3 regions of the Kribbella sp. NPDC049584 genome follow, and region 3 is predicted to be linked to each of the others. Evidence: riboswitches for the same ligand, from Rfam matches in the RefSeq annotation. Region 3 holds a riboswitch; each other region holds the start of a gene.
The links. Region 3 has a riboswitch for ZMP and ZTP ahead of AB0J62_RS23740 (glycine hydroxymethyltransferase). Riboswitches for the same ligand answer to the same signal wherever they lie in the genome.

Region 1 (6,616 bases), on a different contig from region 3:
GGGAGCGACATACCGAGGGCCTCGGCGGACGCAGCCATCGTGTTGGCGGTGTACATCCCGCCGCAGGCGCCCTCGCCCGGGCAGATCGCACGCTCGACCGCGTCGACCTCCTCCCGCGTGATCAGGCCGCGGACGCACGCGCCGACCGCCTCGAACGCGTCGATGATCGTGACGTCCTTGTCGCCGAGCCTGCCGGGCATGATCGAACCGGCGTACAGGAAGACCGATGCGAGGTCGAGCCGGGCGGCGGCCATCAGCATGCCGGGCAGGGACTTGTCGCAGCCGGCCAGCAGCACCGAGCCGTCGAGCCGCTCGGCCTCCATCACGGTCTCGACCGAGTCCGCGATGATCTCCCGGCTGACCAGCGAGTAGTGCATGCCGACGTGGCCCATCGAGATGCCGTCGGAGACGCTGATCGTGCCGAACTCGAGCGGGTAGCCGCCGGCCGCGTGCACGCCTTCCTTGACGGCCTTCGCGAGCCGGTCGAGGGACAGGTTGCACGGGGTGATCTCGTTCCAGCTGGACGCGACTCCGACCTGCGGCTTGGCCCAGTCGTCGTCACCCATCCCGACCGCGCGGAGCATCCCCCGGCTGGCGGTGGCCTCCAGCCCGTCGGTCACTGTCCGGCTGCGGGGCTTCACATCGACCATGCGAGTCACTCTATTCCTTCGTCACTCGACGACGCCTGTGATTGCATTCGCGGGTGAGTGACGATCCGTACGGCGACGAACGACTGGTCGAGTTGTACGACCTCGACAACCCACCGGGTGACGACCACGCCCACTACCGCGCGCTGGCCTCCGGTGCCCGTAAGGTCCTGGACTTCGGCTGCGGCACCGGCCTGCTCACCCGCTCGCTCGTCGCCCCGGGCCGGGCGGTGATCGGTGTGGACCCGAGCCCCACGATGCTCGGCTACGCCCGCCGTCAGCCGGGAGCGGATGCAGTCACCTGGATCGACGGAGACTTCCGCGCCGTCGATCCCACCGGCGACGCAGACCTCGTCATCATCACCGGCAACACGATCATGCACATCAACAACCAGGGCGAGGTTTTCGCCGCGCTCGCGAAGGCGCTCCGCCCAGGCGGCGTCATCAGCTTCGAGTCGCGCAATCCGGCGGCGCGGGCGTGGGAGCAGTGGACCCGCGAGACGACGTACGGCGAACGCGACACCTCCGTCGGCCACCTCGTCGAATGGCTCGACCTGATCGAGGTCGGCGGTGATGCCGACGGCCGAGTGGTCTTCGACGCCCACAACCTCTTCCCGGACGGCCACGACGCCGTCTACCGCAACACCCTCTACTTCCGCTCCCCCGCCGACATCACAACCGACCTCGAGTCAGCCGGCTTCACCAACATCACCGTCCACGGCGGCTGGCACCAGGAGCCGCTGACCGACGACTCGCGCCTACTGATCTTCCACGCCACCAGGAGCTGACCGACCGTGGACCGACTCGAGGCCTATATCGACGGATGGCGGCGGCATGACATCGCCGGCGTTCTAGACACTCTGACCGACGACTGCGTCGTGATCGAGTGCTACGGGCCGGTCTACCGCGGCAAGGCCCGGGTCGAGCAGTGGATGAACGCCTGGTACGGCGCGGGCGGCACCGTCGACGCGTGGGAGATCACGTCGCGGGACGGGGCCGGCGAGCTGCTCGTTGCCGAGTGGCATTTCGAGTGCACGTGGAAGGGCGAGCCCGGCGCGTTCGACGGCGCGACGGTCGCGCGGCTCGACCAGGGGCGCATCGTGTATCTCCGCGAGTACGCCACCACGGCCCCGCTGTACGACTGGACCGGGACGTGGCGCGACTAAGCTGATTGGACCGCGACTGGCGAGGGTGGGGTACCACCGGGGAGCGAAGAACAAGGCGTCGTCCGCCTGGGCGCCTCCGACTGACCTCGGAGGTCCTCGTGCGTTATGGGATGAATCCGCATCAAACGGCCGTGATGGCGCCGGTCGATCGCGCGCCGTTCACGGTGGTTTCGGGCGAGCCGTCGTACATCAATGTGCTGGATGCGCTGACCGGTTGGCAGCTGGTGCGCGAGGCTGCTGCGACGTTCGGCGTACCGGCGGCTGCGTCGTACAAGCATGTGTCGCCGGCCGGCGCGGCGCTCGGCGGGAGCGTGGTCGAGGCCTATACGCGGGCGCGCGACGTCGATCCCAAGTCGTCGTACGGCGACTTCGTTGCGGTCTCGCATCCGGTCGACGCGGAGCTGGCGGCGGTGTTGAAGCGGGTCGTGTCGGACGGCATCATCGCGCCCGGGTACGACGAGGGCGTGGTCGACATCCTGGCGGCGAAGAAGCGCGGGACCTTTCTCGTACTGCAGGCCGACCCCGGCTTCGAGCCGCCGGCAGAGGAAGCGCGCGAGCTCTACGGCCTGCGGTTGACGCAGGAGCGGGATGCGCGGCCGCTGACACGAGACCTGCTCGACGATTCGCTGCCGGACGACGCGGCCCGGGACCTGCTGCTGGGGTTGATCGTTGCCCGCTACACCCAATCCAACACCGTCGTGATGGTGAAGGACGGGACGGCGATCGGCATCGGGGCCGGGCAACAGTCCCGGGTGGACTGCACGCGACTGGCCGGCGAGAAGGCGCAGCTGTGGTGGTCACGCCGGTCGGACGAACCGCTGACCGGCGTCTCGATGGTGTCCGACGGCGCGCTCCCGTTCACCGACAACGTCGAGGAGGCCCATCGCCGCGGCGTCAGCCACATCGCCGAGCCCGGCGGATCGATCCGCTCACCCGAAGTCGCCGCCGCGTGCGCTGCCCTCGGGATCACCTGGTCGGCGACGGGAGTTCGGCTGTTCAGGCATTGAAACCTCAAGCGCTGAGCAGATAGTCGCCTGAGGCAACGGCTTTGCGGACCTCGGCCGCGGTGTCCGCGGGATCGAGCGAGGACGTGTCGATCGCGTGCGGCTCGAGCTCGCCGAGATCCGCGAACGCCCCGTGCATGCCGGTGATCGCGTCCGCGTCCGTCAGTTCCACGCCGCCGCGGGACCGGCCGCGCCGCAACGTCGTGTCCAGGTCCGGCCGCAGGACGACGTACGACAACCTCCAATCGGCCGCGGCCGCGGCCGCGCGGAACGGGGCGAGGAACCACGGACCGATTACGCCGTCCACCACCACGTCGTACCCGCCGCGCGCATAGACCGCGACCGTCGCCACGATCACGTCGACCACCACCTCGTTCTGCCGTTGCGCGCCGGGCAGGTACGGCGGGACGAAGCCGGTGCGGATCGCCCGGTAGAACTCGTCGGTCGTCACATGCACGGTCGGCCGCGGCGCATCGGTCGCGACGAGGCGGGCCACGGTGGTCTTGCCAGAGCCCGGCGGGCCGGTCAGCACAACGACGTCGCTCATGACGCCCGACGCTAACCAAACCCGCCGGCAAACTGCAGTCTTTTCTTTTCGTTCCAGGTCAGCCGGGCAGGTCGATCTTCTCCCGTTCCGGCTCCGGCGGTGCGGGCGGCGGGCCGCCCTCGAGCTGGATGTCGGGGACGATGCGGTCGAGCCAGCCCGGCAGCCACCAGGCCCGATCGCCGAGCAGCGTCATCACCGACGGCACCAGGATCATCCGGACCACGCTGGCGTCGATCAGCACCGCGACCGCCATCCCGACCGCGAGCATCTTCACCGTCGGGTGTTCCAGGTTGTTTCAGCCGCCGGCCACGCTTGGCAGGATGAGGAGTTCGTCGCCGTCGGTGAGTGGGGTGTCGAGGCCGTTGAGGTCGCGGATGTTGTCGTCGCGGAGGTAGATGTTCACGTGCCGCCGGACCGCGCCCTGCTCGTCGGTGAGCCGACGGCGCAACGGCGGCTCCAGCGCAGCGAACGCTTCGGCGACGGTCGTGCCTTCGACCTCGACACGCTCGGCGCCCCCCGCGAACGGGCGGAGCACGGTGGGCAGCCGGACGGCGATCATCCGGCCGTCATCCGATCACCGCGGCGCGCACCGTGAGTACGTCGGGGAGGTGCCGTGCGACCTCGACCCAGCTGTCGCCGGCGTCGGCGCTCGCGTAGACGCAGCCGTCACGCGTGCCGACGTACACGCCGGCCGGATCCGCGGTGTCGGTGGTCATGGCGTCCCGCAGTACCGGCACATACGACACGTCGGGCAGGCCGGCGGACAAGGGCTCCCAGGTCGAGCCCGCGTCGCGGGAACGGTAGACGCGGCACTTCGCATCGGTCGGGATCCTGTTGCCGTCCGCAACCAACGGGAATACGTATACAGTCTCGGGCTCGTGCGGGTGCACCACGATCGGGAAGCCGAAGTCCGAGGGCAGCCCGTCAGCGATCGACTTCCAGCTCGTCCCGCCGTCGTCGGACCGGTAGACGCCGTGGTGGTTCTGCGCGAACATCCGCTCCGGTACGTCGGGATGCCCGGCGAGCTTGTGCACACACTGACCGAACTCGGGGTACGGGTCGGGGAAGAACTTCGCCTGGATGCCCTGGTTGGCCGGTTCCCAGGTCGCGCCGCCGTCGCCAGTCCGGTAGACACCGCCGGTCGACATCGCGACGCTGACCCGATCGGCGTCCGTCGGGTGCGGCAGCACGGTGTGCACGGCCTGGCCGCCGAAACCAGCACCCCACTCCTTGCGGTGCGGATGGTCCCAGAGGCCTCTGACCAGGTCGAACGTGACTCCGCCGTCGGTCGACTTCCACAGTGCCGACGGCTGCGTCCCGGCGTACACGACTCCCGGCTGGCCGGCCGGCGCGGCCTGGATCTGCCAGACACGTTCCAGTGAGGCGTCGGAACCCTCGGGGAACCCGATCGAGCCCTCCGGCGGCTCGGCCCAGGTCGCGCCGAGGTCGTCGGAGTGGAACACCGCCGGACCCCAGTGCTCGCTGGTGCCGCCGACGAACAGCCGTGGCCGGTCGCCGCGGGTGTCGATGCCTACGGCGTACACACCCTGCATCTCGAACTCCGGGACCGGTCCGTCGAGACGCCACTCCGTTCGGGCAGCGTCGCTCCGGCCGATCCAGAGACCCTTCTTGGTCCCGATCAGCAGTACGGCCTCGGACATCGTCGTTCTCCTACCTGATGATTACCGTTGCGGACCTGCCACCACGTTGATCAGCGGTTCTCCGGACGCGTAGCGCTCGAGCTGCGCACGGACGAGCCGCGCCACCCGCGGGGCGAACGCCGTCGACGCGCCGCCGCGGTGGGGGTTGATCAGTACGTTCGGAGCAGACCACAAGGGATGTCCGGCAGGCAACGGCTCGGGGTCGGTGACGTCCAGGGCGGCGCTGATCCGGCGCGTGCGGAGCTCGGTCAGCAGTGCGTCCGTGTCCACGACGACCCCGCGCGCCACGTTCACCAGCAGCGCGCCGTCCTTCATGCTCGCCAGGAACTTCGCGTCGACCATCCCGCGCGTCTCCGCCGTCGCGGGCGTCAGCAGGACGACGACGTCCGCGCGGGGCAGCAGCTCCGGCAGCTCCGAGATCGGGTGTACGCCGTCCCGCTCCCGCCGCGCGACCCGGATCACCTCGCACTCGAATCCGCTCAGCCGCCGTTCGAGCGCCTCGCCGATGGCGCCGTACCCGAGGATCATCACGGTCCGGTCCGCGAGCGAGTCGTCGACCTCGTCGTACGAGTCCGGCCAGATCTCGCGTTCCTGGTTGCGGACGGCCCGCGGCAACCGCCGGTACGTCGCCAGGATCAGCCCCACCGCGAGCTCGGCCGTCGAGGCGTCGTGGACGCCGCGGGCGTTGCACAACGTGACGCCCTCGGCGAGCCGCGACTGGACGTGCTCGAAACCGGCCGTCTGCAGCTGCACGACCTTGAGCGCGGGCATCTCGCGGACGATGTCGAGCACGTCGCCGCCACCCATGTAGCTCGGCACGTAGAACTCCACCTCGGCCGGCGACGCGGGCGGCTCACCGCCGGCGTAGAAGTCCACGTCGTACCCCTTGGGCACGCCGCCGAGGAAGTCGTCGGGGTTCTCCCAGGGCAGCCAAGCCCTCACATCCGCCATGTGACGAACCTACTATCCGCCGCCTTTTCCAGTGCCGGAACGGGTGCATCGTCGTACTCTTGATCGGTGCCTTCGACATCGGATCTGGCGGCGACGCTCGCACACGATCAGGCCGTCGGGCGGCTGCGGGAGTCGTACGAGCGGATCCCGCAGGGCGACCCGGTCCGGCTCGCGAAGCGCTCTTCGAACCTCTTCCGGCCGCGAACCGAGCTCGACCGGCCGGGTCTGGACGTCTCGAAGCTGACCGGAGTCATCAGCGTCGACCCGGCCGCGCGGACAGCCGATGTCCAGGGCATGTGCACCTACGAGGACCTGGTCGCGGCGACCCTGCCGTACGGGCTGACGCCGATGGTGGTGCCGCAGCTGAAGACGATCACACTCGGCGGCGCGGTGACCGGACTCGGCATCGAGTCGTCCTCGTTCCGGGCCGGGCTGCCGCACGAGTCGGTGCTCGAGCTCGACATCCTCACCGGCGCCGGCGACCTCGTCACCGCGCGCCCGGACGGGGAGCACGCGGACCTGTTCCGGATGTTCCCGAACTCGTACGGCACGCTCGGGTACGCGACCCGGTTGCGGATCGAGCTGGACAAGATCTCGCCGTACGTCGCGCTGCGGCACGTGCGGCTCGGCCTGGACGAGC
Region 2 (6,616 bases), on a different contig from region 3:
TGTCGTCCGCGACACCCTGAGCCGGGCCGGCGTCGCCACGATCGTCGACGGCGAGGCCGCGGTGACGGTTCACCTCGGCGGCACCGGTCTCGACGTCGAACCGGCCGCCGGTCTGCCGGCCGAGGGGTACGTCGTCGCCGTCGGCGACCACCAGATCGTCCTCGACGGCGTCGACACCCGCGGCACCTACTACGCCGCGCTGACGCTCGACCAGCTTGTCCAGGGCAACCATGTGGATGGCGTCGAGATCCGCGACTGGCCGACGCTGCCGTACCGCGGCTCGATCGAAGGCTTCTACGGCACGCCGTGGTCGCATGCGGACCGCCTCGACCACCTGGACTATCTCGGCGCGCACAAGATGAACACGTACCAGTACGCGCCGAAGGACGACGTGTACCACCGCGAACAGTGGCGCGACCCCTACCCGGCCGACAAGCTGGCCGAGCTCGGCGAGCTGATCGAGCGGGCTCGGCGGAACAAGGTCGATTTCACCTTCGCGCTCTCGCCCGGCCTCTCGATCGCCTACACCTCCGACGAGGACTTCCAGGCGCTGATCGCGAAGTTCGAGGCCCTGTACGCGCTGGGCGTCCGGGTGTTCAACGTGCCGCTCGACGACATCGAGTACGAGAAATGGCACTCCGACGAGGACGCGACGAAGTACGGCACGGGTGGTGGCGCGGCCGGCGCCGCGCAGGCCGACCTGTGCAACCGCGTCCAGCGGGAGTGGATCGCGACCAAGCCGGACGTCGCTCCGCTGCAGATGGTCCCGACCGAGTACTACGACCTCGAAGAGACGCCGTACAAGCAGGCCCTGCGGGAGCAGCTCGATCCGGCCGTGATCGTGCACTGGACCGGTACTGCGGTCGTTCCGGAGCGGATCACGAGCGAACAAGCGGCCGCGGCGAAAGCGGTGTTCGGGCACGACATCCTGATCTGGGACAACTACCCGGTCAACGACTACGCGCACGGCCGGATCCTGCTCGCGGCGTACACCGGCCGCGAGCCCGGACTGGCGGAGCACGTCGTCGGCGTGATCTCGAACCCGATGAACCAGGCCGCGGCCAGCAAACTCGCTCTGTACTCGTTCGCCGAGTTCGGCTGGAAGCCCGCGACGTACGACGCCGACGCGTCCTGGCGCCGTGCGATCGCCGAGCGTGCCGGGGGAGACGCCGCGACCATCGCGGCGCTGGAGGTCTTCGCGGACCTGACGACGTACGACGGGAAGCTGCATCTGATCAACGCGCCGGTGCTGGCGTCGAAGATCGCGGCCTTCAAGGCGACCTGGGACGACGGCGATCTGGCCGGGGCGATCGCTGACCTCGAGCCGTACCTGGAGGCGATCGAGAACGCGTCCGCCCAGATCCGCAGCGGCGTGATCGACCCGGAGTTCGAAGCCGAGACCGACCCCTGGCTGGACGCCTCGTTCTACTGGGGCGGCGCGCTGCGCCAGGCGCTGCGCGTGTTCGAGGCGCAGGCGGAGGGCAACTCGTCCGACGTGGCGACCGCCCGCGACGAGATCGAGCACCTGGTCACGCAGGCCAACGAGATCCGCGACGTCCGCCTCCCGCACAGCAAGGTCCCGATCCGGATCGGCGACGGGGTGGCCGACAGGTTCATCGAAGAGGCGGGGTGGTCCGGCGGGCCGGTATCCTGAGGGCGGACCGCGACTGGCGCTGAGGTGGACGACCACCGGGGAACGGTCTGCCATCCGGCTTTCGCCGCGCGCCTGGGCACCCTTTGACGAGGAGGAGTGCGCAGATGACTGCCGAGCTGATGACTGGGACCGACCTCGCCGCCGAGATGGTGGCCAAGGCGGCGGAGCGCGCAGCCGCGCTGCGGGAGCAGTATGGCGTGCAGCCGTGCCTGGCGACCGTGCTGGTCGGTGACGACCCGGCGTCGGCGACGTACGTGCGGATGAAGCAGAACCGGTCGAAGAAGGCCGGGATCGCCTCGCGGAGCGTCGTCCTGCCGGCCGAGACGACGACCGACGAGCTGGTCGCCGAGATCCGGAAGCTGTCCGAGGATCTGGAGGTGCACGGGATCCTGCTGCAGCACCCGGTGCCGGCGCAGATCGACGAGCGGGCCGCGTTCGAGGCGATCGACCCGGCCAAGGATGTCGACGGCGTGACCATGCGGTCCTTCGCGGCGATGGCGTTCGGGGATCCGGGGTTCCGGTCCGCGACGCCGGGCGGGATCATGCGGCTGCTCGCGGCGTACGACGTACCGCTCGAAGGGGCGCACGCGGTCGTGATCGGCCGCAGCCCGATCCTCGGCAAGCCGGCCGGGATGTTGCTACTGGCATCGAACGCGACGGTGACCTATGCGCACTCGCGGACCCGGGACCTGCCCGAGCTGGTCCGGACCGCGGATGTGGTGATCGCGGCCGTCGGCAAGGCGAACTTCGTTCGCGGCGACTGGCTGAAGCCGGGCGCGGTCGTCGTCGACGCCGGCTACAACGAGGGCAACGTGGGCGACGTGCACTTCGAGGAGGCGGCCGAGGTGGCCCGCCTGATCACGCCGGTCCCGGGCGGCGTCGGGCCGATGACGATCGCGCTCCTGCTCGAGCAGACGGTCGACGCCGCCGCGGCCCAGCTGGGTTAAGGGTCGCACCCGTTCGCGCCGTGCACGATCCGAGACGGCTGTCCACTCCTTGACTACTCTGGCCTAGGGTTGGGGGAGATGAACCGGCGACCAACCGGAAACGGCGTATGGAGGCGAGCACGTGGCGGTACGGGCGATCCGGGGTGCCACCCAGCTGGACGTGGACGAGCGCGAGCACCTGCTCGAGCGGTCCGCGGAGCTGGTGAAGGCGGTCCTGGAGGCGAACGATCTGGAGAACGAGGATCTGATCAGCATCCTGTTCACCGTCACGTCGGACCTGCGTTCGGAGTTCCCGGCCGTCGCGGGGCGGCAGATCGGGCTGACCGACGTACCGCTGATGTGTATGCAGGAGATCCCGGTCCCGCACGCACTGCCGCGGGTGGTCCGGTTGATGGTGCACACCGAGACACCGCGCTCCCGCGACAAGATCCAGCACGTCTACCTCCACGGTGCCGTCGCCCTTCGTCCAGATCTCACGGGCGCTCAGTGAGCGAGCTCCGCGGTCCGGTTCGCATCGTCGGCACCGGCCTGATCGGTACGTCGATCGGCTTGGCGCTCGCCCGCCTGGGCGTGGTCGTGGAGCTCGTTGACGGGAACCCCGACAACGCGCTGATGGCAGAGCGGATCGGTGCCGGCTCGCGCCTGGTCCAGATCGAGCCGCAGTTGGTCGTGGTCGCCGTACCGCCGGACCATGTCGGCGCGGTGGTGGCCGAGCAGCTCGAGCAGACCGACGCGGTGGTGACGGATGCGGCCAGCGTGAAGTCCAAACCACTCGCCGACGCCCGCCGTCTGACCGGCGATCTCAGCCGGTACGTCGGCAGTCACCCGATGGCCGGCTCCGAGCGGAACGGTCCGCTCGCCGGGCGTGCCGACCTGTTCGACGGCGCCACCTGGGCGATCACTCCGCACGAGACGAGCTCTCCGGAAGCGGTCGACCTGGTACGCCGGCTTGCCGAGGCGGCCGGCGCCCGTACCGTCGAGATGTCTGTCGAGGACCACGACCTCGGCGTCGCCAGGGTGTCGCACCTGCCGCACCTGATGTCTGCGCTGGCTGCTGGGACGCTGGCCGACGCACCGTCGTCCCACCTGGAGCTGTCCGGGCAGGGGGTCCGCGACGTCACCCGGATCGCGGCCGGCGACCCCACGCTCTGGACCCAGATCGTGTCCGCGAACTCGGGTGCGCTGACCGGCCTGCTGGAGCAGATCCGCGGCGAGCTCGACCGCCTCCTCGTTGCCTTAGGCAAGGAAGAGGCAGGCGACGAACTGACCGCGATCCTCGGCCAGGGCGTCTCCGGCGCGGTCCGGGTCCCCGGCAAGCACGGTACGCCGCACATCGACCTGGTCACGGTCCTGGTGACGATCCCCGACCGCCCTGGTCAGCTGGCCAAACTGTTCGCCGACGCGGCCGAGTCCGGCGCCAACGTCGAGGATCTCCGCATCGACCACAGCCCGGGCCGCCCGGTCGGCGAGGTCGAGCTCGCCGTCAAACCCGCCTCGGTCGACCAACTGGTCGACGTGCTGACCGAGCGTGGATGGGTGGTCCACCGGTAATTCTGTCCCCCTGCGAAGGTAATCTTCGGGGCATGATCATCGCTGTGGACGGCCCGAGCGGCTCCGGTAAGTCGAGCACCGCCCGCGGAGTGGCCACCCGGCTCGGACTGCGGTTCCTCGACACCGGGGCGATGTACCGCGCGGTGACCTGGTCGGCGGTCGAGCACGGGCTGGAGCTGGACGACACCGCCGCGGTCGCGCAGCGGGCCCGGGACCTGCGCCTGGAGATCAGCACCGACCCCGGCCACCAGTTCGTGATCGCCGACGGGACCGACGTCACGGCCGCGATCCGGGAGCCGCGGATCAGCGAGGTGGTCTCGAAGATCGCCACCAACCTCGACGTGCGCAAGGAGCTGATCCGGCGGCAGCGGGCCATCATCGACAACGCCCAACCGAGCGGCGGGATCGTGGTCGAGGGCCGCGACATCGCCACCGTGGTCGCGACCGACGCCGAGCTGAAGGTGCTGCTGACCGCCGACCAGGAGGCCCGGATGGCGCGCCGCGGCGCCGAGGTCGGCTCGTTGACCGCGGAGCAGCTGCGGGACCAGATCATCCGGCGCGACGCCGACGACTCGACCGTGTCGGAGTTCCAGGTCGCCTCCGACGGCGCTGTCACGATCGACTCGACGTACATGAGCCTCGAGGAGGTCATCGACGCGATCAGCCGACTGGCAAAGGAGACTGTCCCTCAAGGCCAGGATCGATGACGGCGGAAGTCACCGGGCACAAGGATCTGCCCCGCACCGATGATCTGCCGCCGTTGCCGTACCGGATGGCGCTGCCGATGCGGAAGCTCGCCAGGCCGTACTTCCGGCACAAGTACAACCTGACCATCCACCATGAGGACCGGTTCCCGATGACCGGCCCGCTGCTGATGACGCCGAACCACCTGAGTCTGCTGGACGCGCCGCTGCTCGGCGCGATGGCGCCGCGGATGCTGCACCAGCTCGGCAAGATCGAGGTCTTCGGCGGTCTCCAGGGCGCGTTCCTGCGCCGGATCGGCCAGATCCCGGTCGACCGGTCGTCGTACGACATGCTCGCCGTCCGGCGGTCGATCCAGGTGCTGCGGGACGGGCGGGTGCTGAACATCTACCCGGAGGGCACCCGTGGGCCGGGCGATTTCAGCCGGATCCGGATCGGCGTGGCGTATCTGGCGATGGTCACCGGGGCCCCGATCCTGCCGGTGGCGCTGATGGGGACACGTCTGCCGTTGGGTAGCGTGGAGGGTCATCCACCGGCCGGGAGCCGGGTCGACATCGTGTATGGCGAGCCGTTCGCCGTCGACCGCGTACCCTTTCCTAGGAGACATTCCGACGTACAGGCGGTTGCCGACCACATCGGCGACGTGCTGCGCGCCCATGTGAAGGCGGCCGTCGAAGAAACCGGCCACCCTCTTCCGGGCTGGCGAGACGAGAAGGACCCTGATGACTGACCTGCCCACCGAAGTACCGACGCACGACCGTGAGGACACGGGCCCGCTCCCGGTGCTCGCGATCGTCGGGCGGCCGAACGTGGGCAAGTCCACGCTGGTCAACCGCATCATCGGCCGCCGCGAGGCGGTCGTGGAGGACACCCCGGGCGTGACCCGGGACCGCGTGTCGTACGACGCCAACTGGGCCGGCCGGGAGTTCACGGTCGTCGACACCGGCGGCTGGGACCCGGACGCGGTCGGCATGGCCGCCCTGGTCGCGGCCCAGGCGGAGGTCGCGATCAACGCGGCCGACGCGGTGCTGTTCGTGGTCGACGCGGTGGTCGGCATCACCGACGCCGACGAAGCGGTCGTCCGCGTACTGCGGAAGTCCGGCAAGCCCGTCGTGCTCGCCGCGAACAAGGTCGACGACCAGCGTGTCGAGTCCGAGGCGATGAACCTGTGGAGCCTGGGCATCGGCGAGCCGTTCCCGGTCTCCGCGATGCACGGCCGGGGCACCGGCGACATGCTGGACGCCGTGCTCGCTGCGCTGCCCGAGGCGCCGCCCGAGCGCGACGGCGAGCTCAGCGGCCCGCGGCGGGTCGCGATCGTCGGGAAGCCGAACGTCGGCAAGTCCTCCCTGCTGAACAAGGTCGCCAAGGAGGACCGGGTCGTCGTCAGCGACGTCGCCGGGACGACGGTCGACCCGGTGGACGAGCTGATCACGCTCGGCGGCAAGGAGTGGCGGTTCATCGACACCGCCGGCATCCGGCGCAAGGTGAAGAACTCCCAGGGCCACGAGTACTACGCCTCGCTGCGGACCAACGCCGCGATCGAGCGGGCCGAGGTGGTCGTGGTCGTCATCGACGCCTCGCAGTCGATCACCGAGCAGGACCTGCGGATCATGAACGCGGTCGAGGAAGCCGGCAAGGCGCTGGTGATCGCGTACAACAAGTGGGACCTGATGGACGAGGAGCGGCGCTACTACCTGGAGCGCGAGATCGACCGCGACCTGGTGCAGTTCCGCTGGGCGCCGCGGGTGAACATCAGCGCGCT
Region 3 (6,616 bases):
TCGCGGCGGGCGTCGTACCCCTGGCAACGGGCGGAGACAGCGGTGGCTCGCTGAGGATCCCCGCGTCGTTCTCCGGCATCATCGGCTTCAAAGGCACCCACGGCCGCATCCCGCGCCCAGGCGGGCGCCCACTCGGAGGCCTCACCACCGCCGGCGTGATCGGCGCCGACCTCGACGACGTCATCCTGGCGACAAGCATCGCCTCCGGCCCCCACCGCCTAGACCCGACAGCGCTCCCACCTTGGCCGACCCCCGTCCTTGAGCACCAGCCAACCATCGCCGACGGCGATTCGTGGTTGGTGGGTGCTCAAGGACGGCGTTGGCGGGTTGGTTATCGCTCGACGCTGGGGGCGTGCGCTGCTGACGCGGAGGTTGATCGGGTTGTGCGGGAGCGGTTGGCAGCGGCTGACGTCGAACTCGTCGACATACCGCTGGAACTGGCGCCGACGGACGAAGCGTGGGGAGTATTGTCCGACTTGGACAACGGGCGTGGGGTGGAGGCGGCAGCGGCGCGGCGGGCTCGGGAGGTGCGGGACTTCAACAACACGGCGCTTGCTGATCTGTTCGGTGAGGTGGATGCGCTCGTCACGCCGACCACACTGACTGTTGCCCACGGCTACGATCAGCACGAGGAGAGCATCGTGACCGGCGATCCGTGCTCGGTGTTCAACGTGACTGGCCATCCCGCGGTGAGCGTCCCGGTCGGAAGGTCGCAGGGACTGCCGGTGGGCGCGCAGGTTGTTGCGCCGCATGGGGCGGACGAGGTTGCGCTGGCGGTGGCTCGCCTGCTTCTGGTCGACCTTCCCCTCCCGCCCGTCCACTGACCGGCGGACGTGCCCTCGCCGAGCCGTCGGCGACCGGCGGCGGAAGAGCCTTTGACACGATGTCGATCGCCGACGCTTGCTTGCGGTCGGGTGTGGTTTCGCCGCGGGCGGTGGGGGAGCGGAGTGGCTCGGGCTTTGCGAAGTCGGAGATAGCGGCGACGACCGGGGATGTGTAGGGGGCCTTGCGTACGGCGCTGGCCTGTGTGGTGGAGGGTGTTGGTCGGCGGATGGCTTCCTTCAGTTCGGTGCGGAAGAACTTGACGAGTTCCTTTGCGCGGAGGACTCGGCTGCGGTGGAGGACGTGCTGCTCGCCGGACAGCGACGCCTTCTCGCGCCAGCTGACGTCGAACATGATCCGGCCGAGCCGGAAGCCGGCGTTCGTCTCGCCGCCGGGGTAGCCCCGTGCACCTCCGTCGGTGAAGAACTGGCTGTAGAAGGCGCCCTCGTCCTCGAACTTCAGCACGTTCCAGGCCCGGAACTGATCGGTCGGCAGCTCGCCCCGCACCCACGCTTCATCCATCAACGCGTGCGACTCGGCGTTCAGCGGCCGATGCCCGACATACCGGTACTGCGGACGCTCGCCCCGCCGACGCCGTTCGTACTCCGTGATGATCTGCGGCCACTCGTCCGCGGAGATCGCGCGGGCCAGCCGCGACGCGAACGAAGTACGCGCCCGCAGCTCGGCCCGCGAGGTGACCGGGTGATCGGTACGCCCGGTCATCGTCTCGAGCTTGTCCATCACGAAGGTCTCGCCGTTCGGCCCGACCCGCTCCCATTGGGTCACCTTCAGGGAAGGGCGATTCGGCCCACTGGTCAGCGTGTTGAGCGCACGGAGTGCGGCGATTCCCAAACGGTAGAGCGGCACGCGCCGGCGCATAATGCTCGTCTCCCAGCGAGTCCGCTCGTCGCTGTCCAGCCACGCAGCACCGACGAGGTCGCTCATCCCGGGTGGTCCGCGCGCCAGTTCTTGATCAGCTGCTCCATGTCGGAGTGGATGAAGGCGAAGAAGTCCGCGGCCTCCGTCAGTCGGCGCGCGACGGGGGAGTCCGCCGGGAAGAGACCGGCGCCGGAGCGGCTGGTCGCCTCCCACTCGCTCAGCGCGAGGTTGCGGCGCTCGAGGATCGCGGCGAAGACGTCCTCGCGGATCCGGTAATGATCCTTGCGTGAACCGGGCAGTCGCTCGCGCGAGATGAACGACACCTGCAACAACTGCCGGACGGCGCCGGACACTGCGGGCTGGCTGATCTTCAACGACTCGGCCAGCTCGGCGGCCGTCATCGTCCCGGTCGGACTGACCAGCATCGCGCCCATCACCCGAGCCGACATCGTCGGTACGCCGCTGTTCGCCAGCACGCCCGCGAACCGCTCGACGAACTGGCTCACGGCTTCCCGGCTCGGTTCCTCCGCCATGGTTGAAGCTTACAGTAATTGGATTTATCGCAACTATCATAAAGTTCTGATAATTTGAATCCATGACCTCGACCACTGAGGCGCCCACGCTCACCGGCGCCCGCCGCTTCGGCGTACTCATCGCACTCTGTCTCGCCGTGCTCGTGCTCGGCCTCGACACGACCGTGCTCAATGTCGCGCTGCCGACGCTCGCCAAGGACCTGGATGCGTCGACCAGCCAGCTGCAATGGATGGCGAACAGCTACAACCTCGTCCTCGCCGCGCTGCTGCTGCCGGCCGGTCTGCTCGGCGACCGGTACGGGCGGCGCAAGATCATCGCGATCGCGCTCACCCTGTTCGGCCTCGCATCGCTGGCCTGTGCGCTGTCCGACTCGGCCGGCGAGCTGATCGCGGCCCGCGCGTTCCTCGGGATCGGGGCCGCGATGATCGTCCCCGTCGCGCTGTCGCTGATCACGGTGCTGTTCCGCACCGAGGAGGACCGGAAGAAGGCGATCGGCTTCTTCGTCGTTGCCAACAGCATCGGTATGCCGCTCGGCCCGATCGTCGGCGGTCTGCTCCTCGATCACGCCGGCTGGCAGTGGATCTTCCTGATGAACGTGCCGATCGCGTTCATCGCGGCCCTCGCCGTCACGTTGCTCGTCCCCGAGACGCGCAGCTCGAACCGGCCGGCGATCGACTGGCTCGGCATCGTGTTGTCGAGCACCGGCCTTGCAGCCCTGGTGTACGGCGTGACGAAAGCCGGCGAATCGTCGTGGACCAACGATGTCACGATCGTGTTCCTCGCACTGGCCGTCGTGCTGATCGCCGGGTTCCTCGTCTGGCAACGGCGCAACCGTGAGCCGCTGATCGAGCTCAGGCTGTTCAGCGAGCGGGTGTTCACAGGCGGCGCCGTCCTGCTGACGGTCTCGGTGTTCGCGATCTTCGGGCTGCTGTTCACGATGCCGCAGTACTTCCAGGGCATCAACGGATCGGATGCGTTGCACACCGGGCTGAAATTGCTGCCGTTCATCGGCGGGATGACGGCCGGCGCGAAGCTTGCCGAGCCAGTGGAGGCCCGGATCGGCACGCGCCTGGTGGTGATGATCGGGTTCGTGGTGATGGCGGTCGGGTTCGCGCTCGGCGGCTTCACCGATCTCGGCACCGGGTACGGGTACACGGCGATCTGGTTCGTGGTGGTCGGATTCGGCCTCGGCTGCTCGATGCCCCAGGCAATGAACGCGGCGCTCGGCGTCCTCGATCCGGAGCGGGCCGGGACCGGATCCGGTCTGCTGCAGGCCTTCCGGCAGGTCGGCGGCACGGTCGGCGTCGCCGTACTCGGGACCGTCCTCAACTCGGTCTACCGCCACGACCTCGACACGACCGGACTGCCCGCACAGGTCGCCGACGCGGTCGAGAAGAGCCTGGGCGGCGGCCTGGCGGTCGCCGCCCAGGCGGGCTCGCCGGAGCTGCTCGCCAACGTCCGCGACGCCTTCATGAGCAGCCTGAACACCACGATGTGGGTGTCGGCAGCCATCGCCGCCGCCGGCGCGATCCTCGCCGCGATCCTGATGCCGAAGCGAGCCGCGAAGGCTTCGCAGGACGCGCTGATCGGCGTCCAGCAGGACGCCTGACCGCAAACGAAAGCGCCCGCTCCGGAGAAGGAGCGGGCGCTGTTCTCCGTCAGTTGAGCACGAGGCCCGGGTACAGCGGGTGCTTGTCGAGGATCTCGGCCGAGGCGGCGCGGGTCTTGTCGGCGACACCGTCGGCGAGGACGTACTTCGCCTTGGACGGCGCGCCCGCGGACGTGGTCGTCGGGGTGGTCGAGGACAGCACGTCCACGATCAGCTCGGCGACCCGGTCGAACTCGTCGGCGCCGAACCCGCGCGTGGTGAGCGCCGGCGTACCGATCCGGATGCCCGAGGTGTACCAGGCGCCGTTCGGATCGCGCGGTACGGCGTTGCGGTTGGTGACGATGCCCGCGTCGAGCAGCGCAGACTCCGCCTGCCGGCCGGTGATGCCGTACGACGACACGTCGAGCAGCACCAGGTGGTTCTCGGTGCCGTCGGTCACGAGCTTCACGCCACGCTTCATCAGGCCCTCGGCCAGTACGACGGCGTTGTCCGCGACGGCCTGCGCGTACTCCCGGAACGACGGCTGCCGCGCCTCGGCCAGCGCGACCGCCTTCGCGGCCATCGTCTGGCTCAGCGGACCACCCAGCACCATCGGGCAGCCGCGGTCGACGGACTCGGCGTACTCCGGCTGGCAGAGCACCATGCCGCCGCGCGGACCACGCAGCGACTTGTGCGTCGTGGTCGTGGTGACGTGTGCGTGCGGGATCGGGTCGAAGTCCCCGGTGAAGACCTTGCCCGCGACCAGACCGGCGAAGTGCGCCATGTCGACCATCAGCGTCGCTCCGACCTCGTCGGCGATCTCGCGCATCTTGGCGAAGTTGACCTTGCGCGGGTACGCCGAGTAGCCGGCGATCAGGATCAGCGGCTTGAACTCGCGGGCCTTGCGGGCGACCTCGTCGTAATCGAGCAGGCCCGTCTCCGGGTCGGTGCCGTAGGAGTGCTGGTTGAACATCTTGCCGGAGATGTTCGGCCGGAAACCGTGGGTCAGGTGACCGCCGGCGTCCAGCGACATCCCGAGCATCTTCTGGTCGCCGAGCGCCTTGCGGAGCTTGGTCCAGTCGTCCTCGGACAGGTCGTTGACGTGCTTCGCGCCCGCCTCGGCCAGCGCCGGGGACTCGATCCGCTGCGCCAGGATCGCCCAGAACGCGACCAGGTTCGCGTCGATTCCCGAGTGCGGCTGGACGTACGCGTGCGGGGCGTCGAACAGCGCCCGCGCGTGGTCGGCGGCGGTCTGCTCGACGGTGTCGACGTTCTGGCAGCCGGCGTAGAAGCGGTGACCGATCGTGCCCTCGGCGTACTTGTCGGACAGCCAGTTGCCCATCGTCAGCAGGGTGGCGGGGGAGGCGTAGTTCTCGCTCGCGATCAGTTTCAGCGAGGACCGCTGGTCGGCCAGCTCGGCCTTGATCGCGCCGGCGATCGTCGGTTCGACCGCGGCGATCACCTGCAGCGCGTTGTTGTACGCGGCCGACGCGGCGGCGGCATCGAAGGTTTGAGTCATCGTTGTCTCTCCTGCGGTTGCAGTGGGTCGAAGGCACCCAGGCGCACGGTGCCGACGGGTTTCGCTCCCCGGTGGTTCTCCACCTTCAGCGCGCCAGTCGCGACGCCGCTCACCCTACCGCGCGCTCGAGGATCAGTGGGAACGGTGTGGTCCTCGGCAGGGTCCCGAAAACACCGCCCCAGTCGTTCGCCAACCGGGACGCCACGAACGCGTCCGCGACCGCCGGTGTCGAGTACCTGATCAGCAACGAACCCTGCAGGCACAGGGCCATCAGCGCGGCCAGCCTCCGGGCGCCTGCCTCGGCGTTCTCGATGTCAGCAAGCGCTTGCAGTACGTCGTTGACCGCTGCATCGAGCCTGGCGTCGGCGCCTTGTACGGCGGCCATCTCGGTCAGCCAGGCGTCGAGCGACTCGGGCCTTCTCAGGGCTCGCAGTACGTCGAGCGCGTTGACGTTCCCCGACCCTTCCCAGATCGAGTTCAACGGCGACTCCCGGTAGAGCAACGGCAGCCCGGACTCCTCGACGTACCCGTTCCCGCCCAGACACTCCAACGCCTCCGCCACCATGAACGGCGTCCGCTTACAAACCCAGAACTTGGCCAACGGCAGAGCAATCCGCCGAAACGCCGCCTCCTGCTCCGCGCTCCGCCCCGACCCGCCCGGCACCTCCCCGTTCCCCGCGCCGCCGGCCCCTCTGGGGCCGGCGGCGCGGGATGCATCTACTGCTGCCGCGAGGCGCATGGCTAGGGCTGTGGCCGCTTCGCTCTCGATGGCCAAGTCGGCGAGGACGTTCTGCATTGCCGGCTTGTCGGCGAGCAACCCGCCGAAGGCATTCCGGTGCCTGGTGTGCCAGATGGCCTCGACGAGCGCTCGCCGTTGGAGTGCTGCCGAGCCCAGCACGCAGTCCAATCGGGTCGCCGCCACCATCTCGATGATCGTGCGTACCCCGGCGCCTTCCTCGCCCAGCCGGTATCCGATCGTGCCGTGGAACTCGACCTCGGACGACGCGTTCGACCGGTTGCCGAGCTTGTCCTTCAGCCGCTGCAGCGCGAACGGGTTGCGGTTGCCATCAGCAAGCACCCGCGGTACGACGAAGCAGCTCAGCCCGTCCGGCGCCTGCGCCAGCACCAGGAAGACGTCGACCTGCGGCGCCGAGCAGAACCACTTGTGCCCGTTCAGCTGGTACTCACCGTCGCCCACGGGCGTCGCGGTGGTGAGGTTCGCCCGTACGTCGGACCCGCCCTGCTTCTCGGTCATCCCCATCCCGGCGAGCACA

Region 1: linked by a shared signal. The riboswitch ahead of AB0J62_RS29425 (5-aminoimidazole-4-carboxamide ribonucleotide transformylase) and the one ahead of AB0J62_RS23740 (glycine hydroxymethyltransferase) in region 3 are both predicted to bind ZMP and ZTP.
Region 2: linked by a shared signal. The riboswitch ahead of AB0J62_RS12930 (tetrahydrofolate dehydrogenase/cyclohydrolase catalytic domain-containing protein) and the one ahead of AB0J62_RS23740 (glycine hydroxymethyltransferase) in region 3 are both predicted to bind ZMP and ZTP.

Annotation. Positions count from the first base shown of each region.
Region 1 covers NZ_JBFAPF010000010.1:37,306-43,921, forward strand. The annotation lists gene ilvD (dihydroxy-acid dehydratase) at 1-650, opposite strand, end outside; gene AB0J62_RS29415 (class I SAM-dependent methyltransferase) at 704-1,435, shown strand; gene AB0J62_RS29420 (nuclear transport factor 2 family protein) at 1,442-1,813, shown strand; ZMP/ZTP riboswitch at 1,816-1,892, shown strand; gene AB0J62_RS29425 (5-aminoimidazole-4-carboxamide ribonucleotide transformylase) at 1,894-2,820, shown strand; gene AB0J62_RS29430 (AAA family ATPase) at 2,825-3,364, opposite strand; partial or broken gene AB0J62_RS29435 (hypothetical protein) at 3,423-3,638, opposite strand; gene AB0J62_RS29440 (MoaD/ThiS family protein) at 3,660-3,923, opposite strand; gene AB0J62_RS29445 (exo-alpha-sialidase) at 3,931-5,025, opposite strand; gene AB0J62_RS29450 (2-hydroxyacid dehydrogenase) at 5,047-5,976, opposite strand; gene AB0J62_RS29455 (FAD-binding oxidoreductase) at 6,043-6,616, shown strand, end outside.
Region 2 covers NZ_JBFAPF010000003.1:235,561-242,176, reverse strand. The annotation lists gene AB0J62_RS12935 (beta-N-acetylglucosaminidase domain-containing protein) at 1-1,654, shown strand, start outside; ZMP/ZTP riboswitch at 1,654-1,739, shown strand; gene AB0J62_RS12930 (tetrahydrofolate dehydrogenase/cyclohydrolase catalytic domain-containing protein) at 1,759-2,601, shown strand; gene aroH (chorismate mutase) at 2,723-3,091, shown strand; gene AB0J62_RS12920 (prephenate dehydrogenase) at 3,088-4,152, shown strand; gene cmk ((d)CMP kinase) at 4,185-4,859, shown strand; gene AB0J62_RS12910 (lysophospholipid acyltransferase family protein) at 4,856-5,584, shown strand; gene der (ribosome biogenesis GTPase Der) at 5,577-6,616, shown strand, end outside.
Region 3 covers NZ_JBFAPF010000007.1:74,486-81,101, forward strand. The annotation lists gene AB0J62_RS23725 (amidase) at 1-824, shown strand, start outside; gene AB0J62_RS23730 (MarR family transcriptional regulator) at 1,764-2,234, opposite strand; gene AB0J62_RS23735 (DHA2 family efflux MFS transporter permease subunit) at 2,297-3,844, shown strand; gene AB0J62_RS23740 (glycine hydroxymethyltransferase) at 3,894-5,342, opposite strand; ZMP/ZTP riboswitch at 5,371-5,453, opposite strand; gene AB0J62_RS23745 (acyl-CoA dehydrogenase family protein) at 5,452-6,616, opposite strand, start outside.